3 regions of the Brevibacillus ginsengisoli genome follow, and region 2 is predicted to be linked to each of the others. Evidence: riboswitches for the same ligand, from Rfam matches in the RefSeq annotation. Region 2 holds a riboswitch; each other region holds the start of a gene.
The links. Region 2 has a riboswitch for S-adenosylmethionine ahead of metH (methionine synthase). Riboswitches for the same ligand answer to the same signal wherever they lie in the genome.

Region 1 (4,265 bases), on a different contig from region 2:
CCGTTTCATCTGTCTTTTTAAGCTCCGATGGCATGAAGCTAAGCTCCAAAAATGGCTTGATTCCGATTTCCAGCAAGAAATCGAATAGTTGATCGACGTATGTCCAGTTGTATATGATCTCCCCTAGAGTATTGCGATTACAGAGCATCATTTCATCGTTAAATATCCCATGAAATCGAATATACTCAAAACCGATCTCCTTCTGCATTTCTCTCAGTTGCCTACGCCAATCCTCCCTTAATCCTTCAATCGCCCTGCCAAAGGTGGCCAGCTTTCTCCAGTAGTGTGGAAAAGATGTGCCTTCCTGATCTGCTCGGATTACATGAAATCTTTCTTCCGGTGGCACGGATTCCTGTATCGTTTTATTATCAAGCTGCTGGTAGGCGAACAAATTTTCAAAAATAGCGGTATGCTCGATATCCAAATATCCTTTATGAGAGAGATTATCACCGTTTACGTTAGACTCCCTTAACCTGATCTGTTGTTTATATTCGAGTGGCTTGCACTTATATTTCTTTTTGAAGTGTTTATAAAATAGCTTGATATCGGAAAACCCACAACTAGCTGCGATATCAGTAATGGTTTGGTCACTATGTAACAGAAGATCAACCGATGTCTCCAATCGTTTCTGGATCACATACTCCTGAAAGGGTACCCCTACATGATCTTTAAAAAAATGAGACAAGTAATAAACACTTAAATACTCTTGATTGGATATTTGCTGCAAGGAGATTTTTTGTGCGTAATTTTCATCTACATATTTAATGATTCGATCAAGACGTTCCAGATTTTTCTTATGATTTTTCACCTTTACATCATCTACAATGATTGGGTTAAAATACTTGATTAAGTGAAGGAGCAAGGAGTTGACGATGATTACCAGTTGAAACAGGTATCCCTCGCCTTTTTTATTCATTACCCACATCAATTGTGCTAGATAGTGTCTGATCTTATCAAATCTTTCTTGATGCATTTCGTCGAAAAGGAAGGATTTAACGTCAAAAGTCAATTTACCGAGATCAGGATAATAGGAATGAGAAAACTTCGGATTGATTTGGAAGGCCAATAAAATATTGTCTTCCCCTGTTTTATATGTGCTGTGTACTTCATTCCGATTAATTAAAATAAGGTCCTTTTCTTTTAACAAGTAATGGTTTGGTCCAACCATGATACTGAGTGAACCTTTTAGAACAAAAATGACTTCAATTTCATTATGCCAATGCAATTCTACCTCATGAACACGATGCACAAATATATTAATGGGAAGACCAGACTGATATTCAATGATTTCATAGTTGTACTTCATTCAATCACTCCAGGAAATTAAAAATCATCCATTTTATATAGATTAGATTTGTATTTTCATTCTCCTTTAACTATTCATAATTTTCAAGCATTTATGTGTAATAAAGCTTCTCTGGGGCTGTACAGATTTCACTATTTGTGAAAATATAGAATTTATACAGTCTGTTTATTCATTAGAGGGAGGAATAATATGAGGGAAATGATTCGCATCCAAGGAACTCAAGGTATTTTTCATAATCGCATCGTGGGAGTTGTCCTCCACCAAGGTCATGTATTGCTGCATCGCAATATACACGATGATTTCTGGGCTCTTCCAGGAGGCAGAGGCGAAGTTATGGAACCGTCTGAGATCACGATCCAGCGTGAATTCCAAGAAGAACTTGGTGTAACGGTTTCCGTTGAACGATTGCTATGGCTGGTGGAAAACTTTTTTAGCCATGAGAACCTACCTTATCATGAACTGGCTATGTATTATCTGTTATCCATACAAGACAATTCTCTTCCTAGGAATATGCAAGAGGAGTTTACAGGAATAGAACACGATGTCCAGCTGATCTTCCGGTGGTTTCCGCTTGAAGAATTGGAGCATCTCCCGCTTTATCCGTCATTTTTACGAACGGCTTTACAAGAATTGCCCACCACTATTCAACACATTCGGCATTATGATGAACCTGAAGAATAAGAGAGAGTGCCCCGGTTCGGAGGCACTCTTCTTTTATCAGTTTATTTTGCTAGATGGAGTTAACTTATGCTTTTTGAAAGTTTGGATCTTCGTACGGTTGTGCTACCCAGCCATCTTTTTCAATAAACAGACGGACCGCCACCACTTGGCGATTCTCCATCAGGGTAAAGAAATGCGGATTATGTTCAGGCACGGAGATAACGTCGCCCGCCTCCAATTCAACATCGAAATACCCTACTTCTTCAGGTCCTTTGATAATGAAAATCCCCCGGCCTGACACGATCGCACGAATCTCGTCTTCTGTGTGAGTGTGAATGGCCTCAAATTTTTTCAGTAATTCCTCAAGGTTCGGTGTCGCATCTGACAAAGAGATGACATCCCAGATCAAATAGCCTCTACGTTCAGCCAAATCGCGAATCTCTGAATCGTAGGTCGCAAGAATTTGTTGTTTCTCCTCATCGGATAGGGTAAATTTATCCTTTAGTTCTGTGGGGAGCTTACTGGTGTCCCACTGTTCAAACAAAATCCCGTGTTTTTCCAGAAAAGCGAGAACATTTTCTTTACCACTGATTCGTTCATTGGTGTTACGGATTCTGATTTCAGCCATGCTTCATTCCTCTTTTCTTTTTTCATGTATTCATGTCAGTCTTGCCAAACTTCAGAAGATTGGCTCAGTTTCTGGCGTATGAGTATTTCCTTCCATCGTATGACTCATGAAGCAGGAAAAACAAAAAAACTTCTCCGATAAGAAGAAGTTTCACCTACCTCACTCTTATCTGCCAGAACAAAATGTCCTGCTGGAATTAGCACCTTCTACTACGTAGTGGTTGCTGGGCATCATCGGGCCAGTCCCTTCGCCTCTCTTGATAAGAATATTTTGTTAAATTAATCCTACTATAAAACTTGGATTTATGCAATGGAATCTTGCGTCTTCCTTACTGGAAATTGTGAACATCGTTTATTGATCGACTGATATAGTGATGCGCGTTCGTAACGCTTCTTTGGGCTGGACATATAGCAGTTCTTTTTTGAGATTCATCTCATTTGTTTTGGCCATCCAAGGTTCTACACACATGAACGGGGATCCAAGCTCTGTCCAGATCACCATATAACGGAAAAGCTTGTCGTACGTGATCATGACGTTGCGATTGATTTCTGGAAGAGCAAAGCTGACTTGCGGCTCTTGTGTGTCAAGCAGAACGACAGATTCACTCCGCTCGCTTAAATTAAAGGAGCCCTCATACCCCTTAATCCCCCCGTCATTGTAATCAAGATACTGGGTTGCATCGGTTTTGATGTGAATCGTTTTGTGGTCTGTCGCAAAATAAGGATGAAAACCGCTGTACATAGGCATCGGGATTTCTGAGTGATTCCAATATTCCTGATGGATAATGAGCGCATGATCCTGCAGCTCGTAACGGAAAATCAATTCAAAATCAAAAGGGAAAGATCGTTTGGTCTCTTCATTACTCCTCATACCGAGTGTGATTGAGAGCTCATTTTCCTCTTGTATTTGGAGCACTTGCCACGGGTGATTTCGTGCTACCCCATGATTCTTCATTGGGAAAGTCTGGCCGTGAAGTTCATATTCTCCGTGTTCAAGTTGCCCGCAAATTGGGAAAAGAATCGGGATTCCCCCGCGAATATTGGAATCTGGATTATGAAGCGTTTCCTCGTTCAGAAATAATAGTTCATCTCCCAGAAGCTTAAGGCTAATGACGATCCCCCCGCGTTCTGGAACAACTTGAAAAGAAGATTTCGTCTGATGATTCACAAGCTCATAAATGGTTAAGTTGCCTTCCTTGCGAACAGCTGCTTGATTCATTATTACTTCATCCTTTGTCTCATGGCTTATCTCTGTTGTCATTTTTCGATTTTCTTGACCCAAGTGAATCTTTCTTGTGTCCCTCTCCCTGAAATTATAATATGAAACGATGCCATGTCCAAATAACTTCTCTGCGTAGCATAGTCAGAATGCGCTGTCCCCAATACTGGATTTCCCTGACACATAAAAATGGACCCTCTTTTGCGAGGTGTCCATTTTTATGTGTCGAATCAGTTTACATAACAAATGTTATGTAATTTATGTTGTAACCGCTTACATCTTTTTGCCATAAATAACGGAGAACTTATTTGTGTTCACAGGTTTTAACACGCTAAATAAAAAGATCACAACATACATCGGAAGAACATTGTAAAACACTAGCGGAATGTAAAACATCCATTCCCCACTCTCTCCCCATTGGGCCACCATTAACCCTAATAGAGTCACCAAAAC
Region 2 (4,265 bases):
GAATGCCCGCCGCGCGCAAATCTTGGGCGGTGATCACCATTTGCTGCGCCGATTTCACCAACAATCCCGACAAACCAATCGCATCCGGCTTCTCTTTGCGGCAAGCCTCGATCAGCTGCTCCGGCGGAACTTTGATCCCGAGGTTGACGATTTCATAGCCGTTATTGCCAAGAATGATCTCCACCAGGTTCTTCCCGATGTCGTGGACGTCGCCTTTTACTGTGGCGAGAATGATCTTGCCTTTGGATGCTGAAGATGACTTCTCCATGTGTGGTTCCAGATGAGCCACCGCCGCTTTCATGACTTCCGCGCTTTGCAGCACCTCGGCTACGATCAGCTGGTTGCCGTTAAACAGGCGGCCAACCTCTTCCATCCCCGCCATCAACGGTCCATTAATGATCTCGAGTGGCGGATATTTTTTCAGCGCTTCATCCAAATCTGGGATCAATCCGTCCTTGGAACCTTCGATTACGTATTGCCCAAGGCGTTCTTCGAGTGTAAGAGTAGAAGTTTCTTTTACCTGGGTTACTTTTTTCTGTCGATAGAATTCGGTGAACTTAGCCAGTGTCGCGTCATTGGTCTCGAAAAGTAAGGCCTCCGCCAGCTTCCGTTCGTGTTCGGGAATAGACGCGTAACGCTCCAGCTTCTCGGTATTGACAATCGCGTAATCGAGTCCGGCCACCGTGGTGTGATAGAGAAAAACAGAGTTCAACACTTCACGACCCGCGTTGGGCAAGCCAAACGAGATGTTGCTGATGCCAAGCGTCGTTTTACAGAGCGGAAACGCTTCTTTGATGAGGCGTATTCCCTCAACGGTCTCCCTCGCCGAGCCAATGTACTGCTCATCGCCTGTACCTACAGGAAAGACGAGCGGGTCAAAAATAATATCCTCAGGCTTCACACCCAACTCGTCGACCAGCAAGTGATAGGAGCGTTTGGCTACCTCCAGCTTCCTCTCACGGGTAATCGCCATTCCTTGTTCATCGATGGTTCCGACGACAACCGCCGCACCATACCTGTGAATGAGCGGTACCACCTGTTCAAATCGTTCCAAGCCATCTTCGAGGTTAATTGAGTTGAGAATCGCTTTCCCCTGAGAGTAAGTAAGCCCCAGCTCCATTACCTTGGCATCGGTGGAGTCGATCATGAGCGGCGCTTTCACTTTCTTGGTCACGTACCGGAGGAACTGCTTCATGTCGTTGTACTCATCCCGATCAGGGTCTGCCAAGCAAATATCAATCACCTGCGCACCCATACGAACCTGTGCGCGCGCAACGTCCGACGCTTCCTCGTACTGTCCATTGGTAATCAAATCACGGAACTTCTTGGAGCCAATGACATTCGTTCGCTCTCCAACAAGCAATGGGCGGTTGTCCTCCTCCACGTACACAGGGTCAATCCCGCTTAACGCGCTGATATGTCGCTTCGTCGCTTGTCTTGGTTTGTAGGATTTCAGCGTCTGTGCCATCGCTCTCACGTGATCAGGCGTGGTTCCACAGCAGCCACCCGCAATGTTGAGCCACCCTTGCTCCGCAAAACCGGCCAGCTTGGTTGCAAGGGCTTGCGGTGATTCATGGTAATGTCCGTTCTCATCCGGAAGTCCGGCATTCGGATAACAGCTGATCGAACAGTTGGCCAATTCAGACAATGTGCGGATGTGGTCTCTCATGAATTCCGGCCCTGTTGCGCAGTTCAAACCGATGGATACAGGCTGTAAATGCGCGAGCGAAATATAAAAAGCCTCAATATTCTGACCAGCAAGCGTTGTCCCCATTGGCTCAATCGTTCCGGAAATCATCACGGGCAGTTCAATTTTTAGCTCCGTAAAGGCCTGACGAATTCCAATCCCGCCCGCTTTCACGTTCAACGTATCCTGAGCGGTCTCCAACAATAGAACATCGGCTCCGCCAAGGATTAGCCCTTTTGCCTGACGGTAGTAGGCCTCTACCATATGCTCGAACGTAGCGCCGCCTGTGAGCGATAAGGTTTTCGTTGTTGGACCCATCGAGCCTGCTACATAGCGTGGCCAATCAGAAGTAGAGAACGCCTCTGCCGCTTCCTTCGCGATACGGGCAGCCGCTATATTGATTTCTTCGTCACGCGCCTGCAGCCCATATTCCGCCAATACGATATTGGTTGCCCCAAACGTATTCGTCTCGATGATATCCGCCCCGGCCTCGAGATACTTGTCATGGACATTGCGAATCACATCCGGTCGAGTCAAATTCAGCATCTCATTACAGCCATCCAATTCCTCTGTGCCAAAATCATCAGCCGTCAAATTGGCTTGCTGCAGCATGGTGCCCATCGCGCCGTCCAGAATTAAGATTTTATGCGTTAATTGTTCTTGAAAGGTAGGTTTGCTCATTCGGTTTCCCTCTTTCCTATTAAACTGGGGACAAATAAAAAAATCCTCTTCTTGAAAAACATAAGAAGAGGATCACGTCATCATTAACGTAGAATAAATCCCCTCTTATCTTTCAAAGCATCTGCTCTGCTGGATTTGGCACCTGTTAATCAGGTTGCCGAGGCTTCATAGGGCCAGTCCCTCCGCCTCTCTCGATAAGAGATCATAATTCGTTACATATGAAGTTGATGTGATGTTACCACTCTCTGGCGGGTACGTCAACGAAAAATTCTGTTTTTTCCGATGCTTCGCCCATTTTTCTGAGCACTAGGCAATTGCCCAGACCGAACCAGGCATTCGTGTATAGACTAATATCATAACGAAAGGAGGCAAAAACAAAAATGAGTACATCATCTTTTTGTAATAATATTGGCGGTTGCTTCGGGTTGATACTCGTTCTGTTTATCCTGTTGGTCATCGTCGGTGCTTCTGACGAATAACACGTTGGAAAATCCGCTTGCACGAAAGGCCGTTCGCTAATAACCACTGTCTTGAGCTAGGATGCCTGCTTCTCCCCAGGTATCCTTTTTCTTGTGGTTTCATACTGTGTCAAGGTTATTTGTATCAGACTCCCGCACAAGAAGGGAATTATTTTGAAGTAATAAAGAGAGACTTGTTCTTGGAATCCCATTTGTATTTTATCGAAAAAATCCTTGCAACATCATCTAGTGGTAAAAGGAAGCGTTTATTAACAATCAAAGTTTTTGCACCGATAACGGTCTTCTTCCCATTAATCAGTGCTTCGCTTTTATTCCCAACAAATTCTACATCTTTATTGTTTAGCATCACACCAATATTATTGCCAATAATTGAAGGAGTCCAATTCATTTCTCCACCTAGTTGATGGATGATTTCGGGCACTGGAATGTATATTTTCCCGTTTATAAAAGTAACTGGATGGTCCAAAAAAAGAACCCTTTCACCATTTACAAAAGTCTTAATAGCAAATTGAGAGTTATATGATTCTAACGAACGAGATATGCTCATGGAATATATAGATGAAGTTCCATCTTCTTTTGAGAAGGTTACTTCATAATCGCCAATCTTATATTCGTATAGATAATCTCCACCCTCGGTACTTGCAATACCAAGTGGTTTACCAAACATTTTAATTAATTGTTGCTCTGTTATTTTGTAAGTGGGAACATCAATACTTTGTACGATGTCTTGATAATTCATCATGACATCGGTTCTAAAAACACAGGCTTTGCATGCTTTAGACTTAGAATACTTGGTTACGAACGGTTGGGGATCATAATTCACATAAGTTGGTTGTTCGGTTGATGGCTCTCCCCACACTTTCACTAGATTCGCTCGTGTCATCCCAATATAGATTGGAAAGTTTTTTAATTTTCCTTGTTTCGCATAAGCAAACAAATCGGGAGTAATCTGATAAGCTTTTGAACTTGCCTCTGCTACATTACCCTGTACACTGATGATTGACATGATTACCATTACAGAAATGATTAGTAGGTTCCGTATAATCTGCATGTATATCTCTCCTCTCGGCAAATATATTACCACTAATTCCATTATATGGATATACCTTCCTCTTAGAGTGTGTCGATTCGGTTGTCACTTCCTCTGTTCTTTGATACGATCAACAGGTACATCAGATAAAATAGAATTTGTAAATGTTAGGGAGGTACTCACTCATGAGCGAACTTCAAGCGTATACGAGCCGTTCTGCCCTTCTCTCCTCCATTGAGGTTGTAAAAGAATTGGGACAGACAGATTTTGAAACTTACACGATCGTGAAGGAACAAGACAGCCCACAGCATTTCCTCCACTATTCGTTCTTCCATATCAAACTATCCGAGGGCGGCATTCGAGAGGATTACGATTATTTCTTACCGCT
Region 3 (4,265 bases), on a different contig from region 2:
GGTCATGACGCGAACTTCATTGCTTGTTTTTGCCTTTAATACCCCTCTTAGCATCAGGCTGTTGATTACCGTCGCCAAGGTTCCGATGTTATCTGCCTCCGCCCGTTCAATTCCCCAGCTCTCTCCCATATTGCCGCGAAAAATATTGCCGCCGCCAATCACGAGACAGACCTCAACACCCAAACCCACCACCGTCATAATCTCATTGGCAATGTGCTCCAATCGCTCCGGGTCAAATCCGAATTCATGCGCACCGGCCACAGCACCACCGCTTAGTTTAATCAGAACGCGTTTGTACCTCATCCTATCCCTCCATTATCGCCCCAAAAAATAAAAACACTAAAGCATCTCGCTCTAGTGTTTCAACCGAAAAGGGAAAGGAAATAGAAATGAAAATGTTTCGGATTGATCCAGCTCATTCTCATTCCGCTATCCCCCTTCCCTTTATTTTTCTCTTATTATTTTATCTGTGGCTATTTCCAATTTCAATGAAAACTTCCTGATTTTTCACAATTGTTCGGTTGTGAACAATCCCAGCCTGGCAATTCGCTTTGCTGCTTCACGCAGTCTCTCTTCTGGAGATAACAAGGCGACTCGAACATATCCTTCACCCGTTGGGCCAAAGCCCACTCCCGGCGCTACAACTACGTGCGCTTGTTCCAAGAGAAGATCGGCAAACTCAATGGAACCAAGTCCATTCGGAACTGGCAGCCAGGCGAAGAATGAACCTTGGGATGGAGCGGCTTGCCAGCCAATCTCCTGCAATCCTCCAAACAGCGCGTTACGTCGGCTTTCATATACGGCCACCAGATCACGTACACAAGCCTGCGAGTCAGTTAAAGCGCGAACAGCAGCCATTTGAACGGCTCCAAACAAGCTGACAAAATAATGGTCCTGAATAAGGTTAATGAGACGCACCAGTTCTTTATTGCCCACCATCGCTCCTACCCTCCAGCCGGCCATGTTGTAGGTTTTGGACAAGGTGTAGAATTCAACCCCCACCTCTTTGGCGCCGGGGGCTTGCAGGAAACTGACGGGTTTCTTGCCATCAAAACTGATGGCTCCGTAGGCAAAATCATGGCAGACGACAATTTCATTCTTACGCGCGAATTGTATGGTTTCTTCAAAAAATTCAATCGGCGCATTGACCGCAGTCGGATTGTTAGGATAGTTAAGAAACATCAGCTTCGCCTTATTCACGTCTTCTTGCGACAGCTTGCTATAGTCAGGCAGGAAGTTGTTTTCCTTACGAAGAGGCATCATCGCCATTCGAGCTTGGGCAATCGCTACGCCAGACCAGTAGTCAGGATAGCCCGGATCAGGAACCAGCGCAACGTCTCCCGGATTTAAGAGCACCTGACAAATCTCAACCAGTCCTGTTTTGCTGCCGAACAGGATCGCCACTTCCTCTTCTGGATCAAGATCAACGTCAAACTCCTGTTTATACCAGTGAGCAATGGCTTGCTTTAATTCGATGCGCCCTTGAAACGGCGGATACTTGTGATGGAGCGGGTCGGCTACCTGCCTTTGCAATTCTTCGACTATATGGGGTGGAGTCGGCAAATCTGGATTCCCTTGACCCAGGTTAATGATGTCGTAGCCCTTGGCCAACTGCTTATTGACCTTGGCTACTAATGTGGAGAAAAATTGGGTCGGTAATTGTTCCATAATGTGTGCAGGTTGAATTCGCATGTACCTCTTTCCTTTCCTGAGCCGTTCGACTAAGAAAAGACTTCGTCCCTTTTCGCTCTGTGGAAGTTCGCAATGAAGTTGGAAAGTCCGCTCTCTCAATCCGAAAGGGAGTCGCCAAACGCTTCGCGCCCCTACGGGGTTGGGTGGCGACTCTTTTCCCTTTCTCCTTTCCTTCGCTAAGCTTCACTTCCAAGGAGGCTGCAAGCGGACGAAATCTTTTCTTGATAGGCTTGCGCGAATGGATAAGTTTAATTACTTTACCACTGTAAAGCAATTAAACTTTCCAATTTAATAAAAAATAAAAACCCCCTTCAGCGGAGAAGGGGGTACGTGTCTGTTATTCACGCCTTATCTCCCAGGAATTGCTCCTGCTGGAATTGGCACAGATGTGTTCACGATTGATGGAATCGCGTACAACATCCGCTGCCGGGCTTCATCGGGCCAGTCCCTCCGCCTCTCTGGATAAGTGAGTTTTCCTATTCATTTTGTATGTTTATACTAGCGAGCCGAGTGACTTGTTGTCAAGGAGGCTTACTGCTTTATTCTTTATTCTTTATTCTTGTTTCTGGATTTTTACCTTACCGCCGTCTTTTAACAATGTCTGGCCTTTGACAACAACGGTAGCCCCTTCTTTCACACCGGTAAGGATCTCAACTTCATCGCTGCTTCCTTGTCCGACGGTTACTTCCACCTGTTTGGCTACGTTGTTCTCAATCACATACACATAAGATTTGCCTTCCCGTTCAAAAATTGCTTTGCGGGAAACCAATGGTACTTTCTTTTGCCCAGTCGAATCGAAGTTAAACTTCACATTCACGACCATATCGGACTTTAATTCGTTGGAAGGATTCGGGATGGAGATTTCAGTCGGATAAGCTTTCAATTGCGGATCCATCACCGGGCTCACAGCAGTTACTTTGGCATCCAGCACCTTTGCCAACGCGCTTACTTCCACTTTTACACCTGTGCCAACCTTGACCTTGGTTATATCGTTTTCGGATATATTCGCCTTAACAACAAGTGGATTTGTATTCACGAGCGTGATCACAGGTGCTTGCGGGGAAGCAAATTGTCCAACCTCTCCGTTTACACTGGAGATATATCCGCTGAAAGGAGCAGTAACGACTGCATTGGCCAATTGTGTTCTGGCGTTTTGCAAACTAACCGCAGCCTGCTTCACAGATGCCTCGGATACTTGCACACCGCCCATCTGTTGTGCCGTCGACAAGCTCATCTTCGCATTGTCATAAGCGGTTTGGGCATTCGTCAACTGTGAATTGGCTTGTTCCATTTGTTGTGAAGAAACCGCTCCTTGATTAAACAAATTCTGCATGCGCTGCTGGTTCACTTGGGCATCTTTTAAGGCTTGCTCGGACTGCTTCAATCCATTTTTCGCTTGTTCGAGCCCACTATTTGAGTTGCTGCCAGATTGTCTTAGGCCAGCTTGGGCAACCTGCAGGGCAGCTTCTGCTTGTCGTACGCCATTTTCCAGGTCGGCTTCATCCAAATGGAATAACACCGCACCTTTTCCTACATATTGACCTAATTTGACTGGCAATGAAGTAATCTTCCCAGTTACTTTCGGGCTGATATTCACTTCCTGACTAGGTGCAAGCTTGGCAGTCAGTCCTGCATCCAAGGAAACCGAACCATTTTTCACAAGCTCAACTTGTACTGGGGTAATTCTTTCTACAGCTGTGGTCGTTGCCTCTGGTGCTTTTTGCGAGCAGGCAGTTAAGAGAAGTACCGTCGATAACGCCAGTATGAAGTGTTGTTTTTTCACTTTTATACTCTCCCTCCGTTTACTTAAGACGCCTAGGATTCCAGGGTAGGCATATTCTTTTGCTGCTTTTTCAACATCTTCTTCTCTCTTCTTTTCTCCTTTTTGGCTCGACGCTTGATCCCTAAATCATTGAACCAGGAATACACAATGGGGACCAGAATCAGCGTAACCAATGTAGATAAGCTCAAGCCGAAGATAACTGTTACACCCATTGGCTTCTGGAATTCAGTACCTGATCCGGTCGCAAACGCAAGCGGACCAATGGATAAAATGGTCGTGAGCGTAGTCATCAGAATCGGACGCAAACGGATAGGACCTGCCATCAGAATGGCTTCTTTGGCATCATGACCTTTTTTCCGCAACTGATTCACGTAGTCAATCAATACGATCGAGTTGTTCATAACCAGACCGACCAGAAGGATATACCCGATTAGAACTGATACACTCAGGGTAGTTCCCGTTACCGCTAGACCAATCAGGACACCTGGAAGTGTCGGTGGCAAGGCAAACATGATAATAAACGGACTAAAGAAGGATTCAAACTGCGACGCCATTACCATATAAACCAGAATAATCGCCAACAGAATGGCAACACCTAGACTCGTGAAGGATTCGACCATGTCTTTGCTTTGTCCGCCGTACTTCAGCAGATAGCCGTCTGGAAGGTTTAATTGATCCAGTTTTGTCTTGATTTCCTTCATCACGGCGTTAAGATCTCGTCCGTTCAAATCTGCTGTGATTTTCACTTGTCGGGACTGATCTTCACGGTTGATGGCAATTGGAACATCTA

Region 1: it holds a riboswitch for S-adenosylmethionine, as region 2 does, so the genes downstream of both, ACQCN2_RS06015 (1,2-dihydroxy-3-keto-5-methylthiopentene dioxygenase) here and metH (methionine synthase) in region 2, are expected to answer to the same signal.
Region 3: it holds a riboswitch for S-adenosylmethionine, as region 2 does, so the genes downstream of both, ACQCN2_RS20325 (pyridoxal phosphate-dependent aminotransferase) here and metH (methionine synthase) in region 2, are expected to answer to the same signal.

What each region holds. Positions count from the first base shown of each region.
Region 1 covers NZ_JBNJQR010000002.1:519,470-523,734, forward strand. Annotated here, with positions in the region: gene ACQCN2_RS06005 (GH39 family glycosyl hydrolase) at 1-1,306, opposite strand, end outside; gene ACQCN2_RS06010 (NUDIX hydrolase) at 1,496-1,987, shown strand; gene ACQCN2_RS06015 (1,2-dihydroxy-3-keto-5-methylthiopentene dioxygenase) at 2,052-2,594, opposite strand; SAM riboswitch class I at 2,757-2,860, opposite strand; gene ACQCN2_RS06020 (aldose epimerase family protein) at 2,946-3,812, opposite strand; gene ACQCN2_RS06025 (hypothetical protein) at 4,086-4,265, opposite strand, start outside.
Region 2 covers NZ_JBNJQR010000008.1:139,512-143,776, forward strand. Annotated here, with positions in the region: gene metH (methionine synthase) at 1-2,368, opposite strand, end outside; SAM riboswitch class I at 2,471-2,569, opposite strand; gene ACQCN2_RS16920 (YjcZ family sporulation protein) at 2,749-2,847, shown strand; gene ACQCN2_RS16925 (stalk domain-containing protein) at 2,996-3,898, opposite strand; gene ACQCN2_RS16930 (hypothetical protein) at 4,063-4,265, shown strand, end outside.
Region 3 covers NZ_JBNJQR010000011.1:86,163-90,427, forward strand. Annotated here, with positions in the region: gene pyrH (UMP kinase) at 1-303, opposite strand, end outside; gene ACQCN2_RS20325 (pyridoxal phosphate-dependent aminotransferase) at 508-1,692, opposite strand; SAM riboswitch class I at 2,038-2,161, opposite strand; gene ACQCN2_RS20330 (efflux RND transporter periplasmic adaptor subunit) at 2,246-3,481, opposite strand; gene ACQCN2_RS20335 (efflux RND transporter permease subunit) at 3,508-4,265, opposite strand, start outside.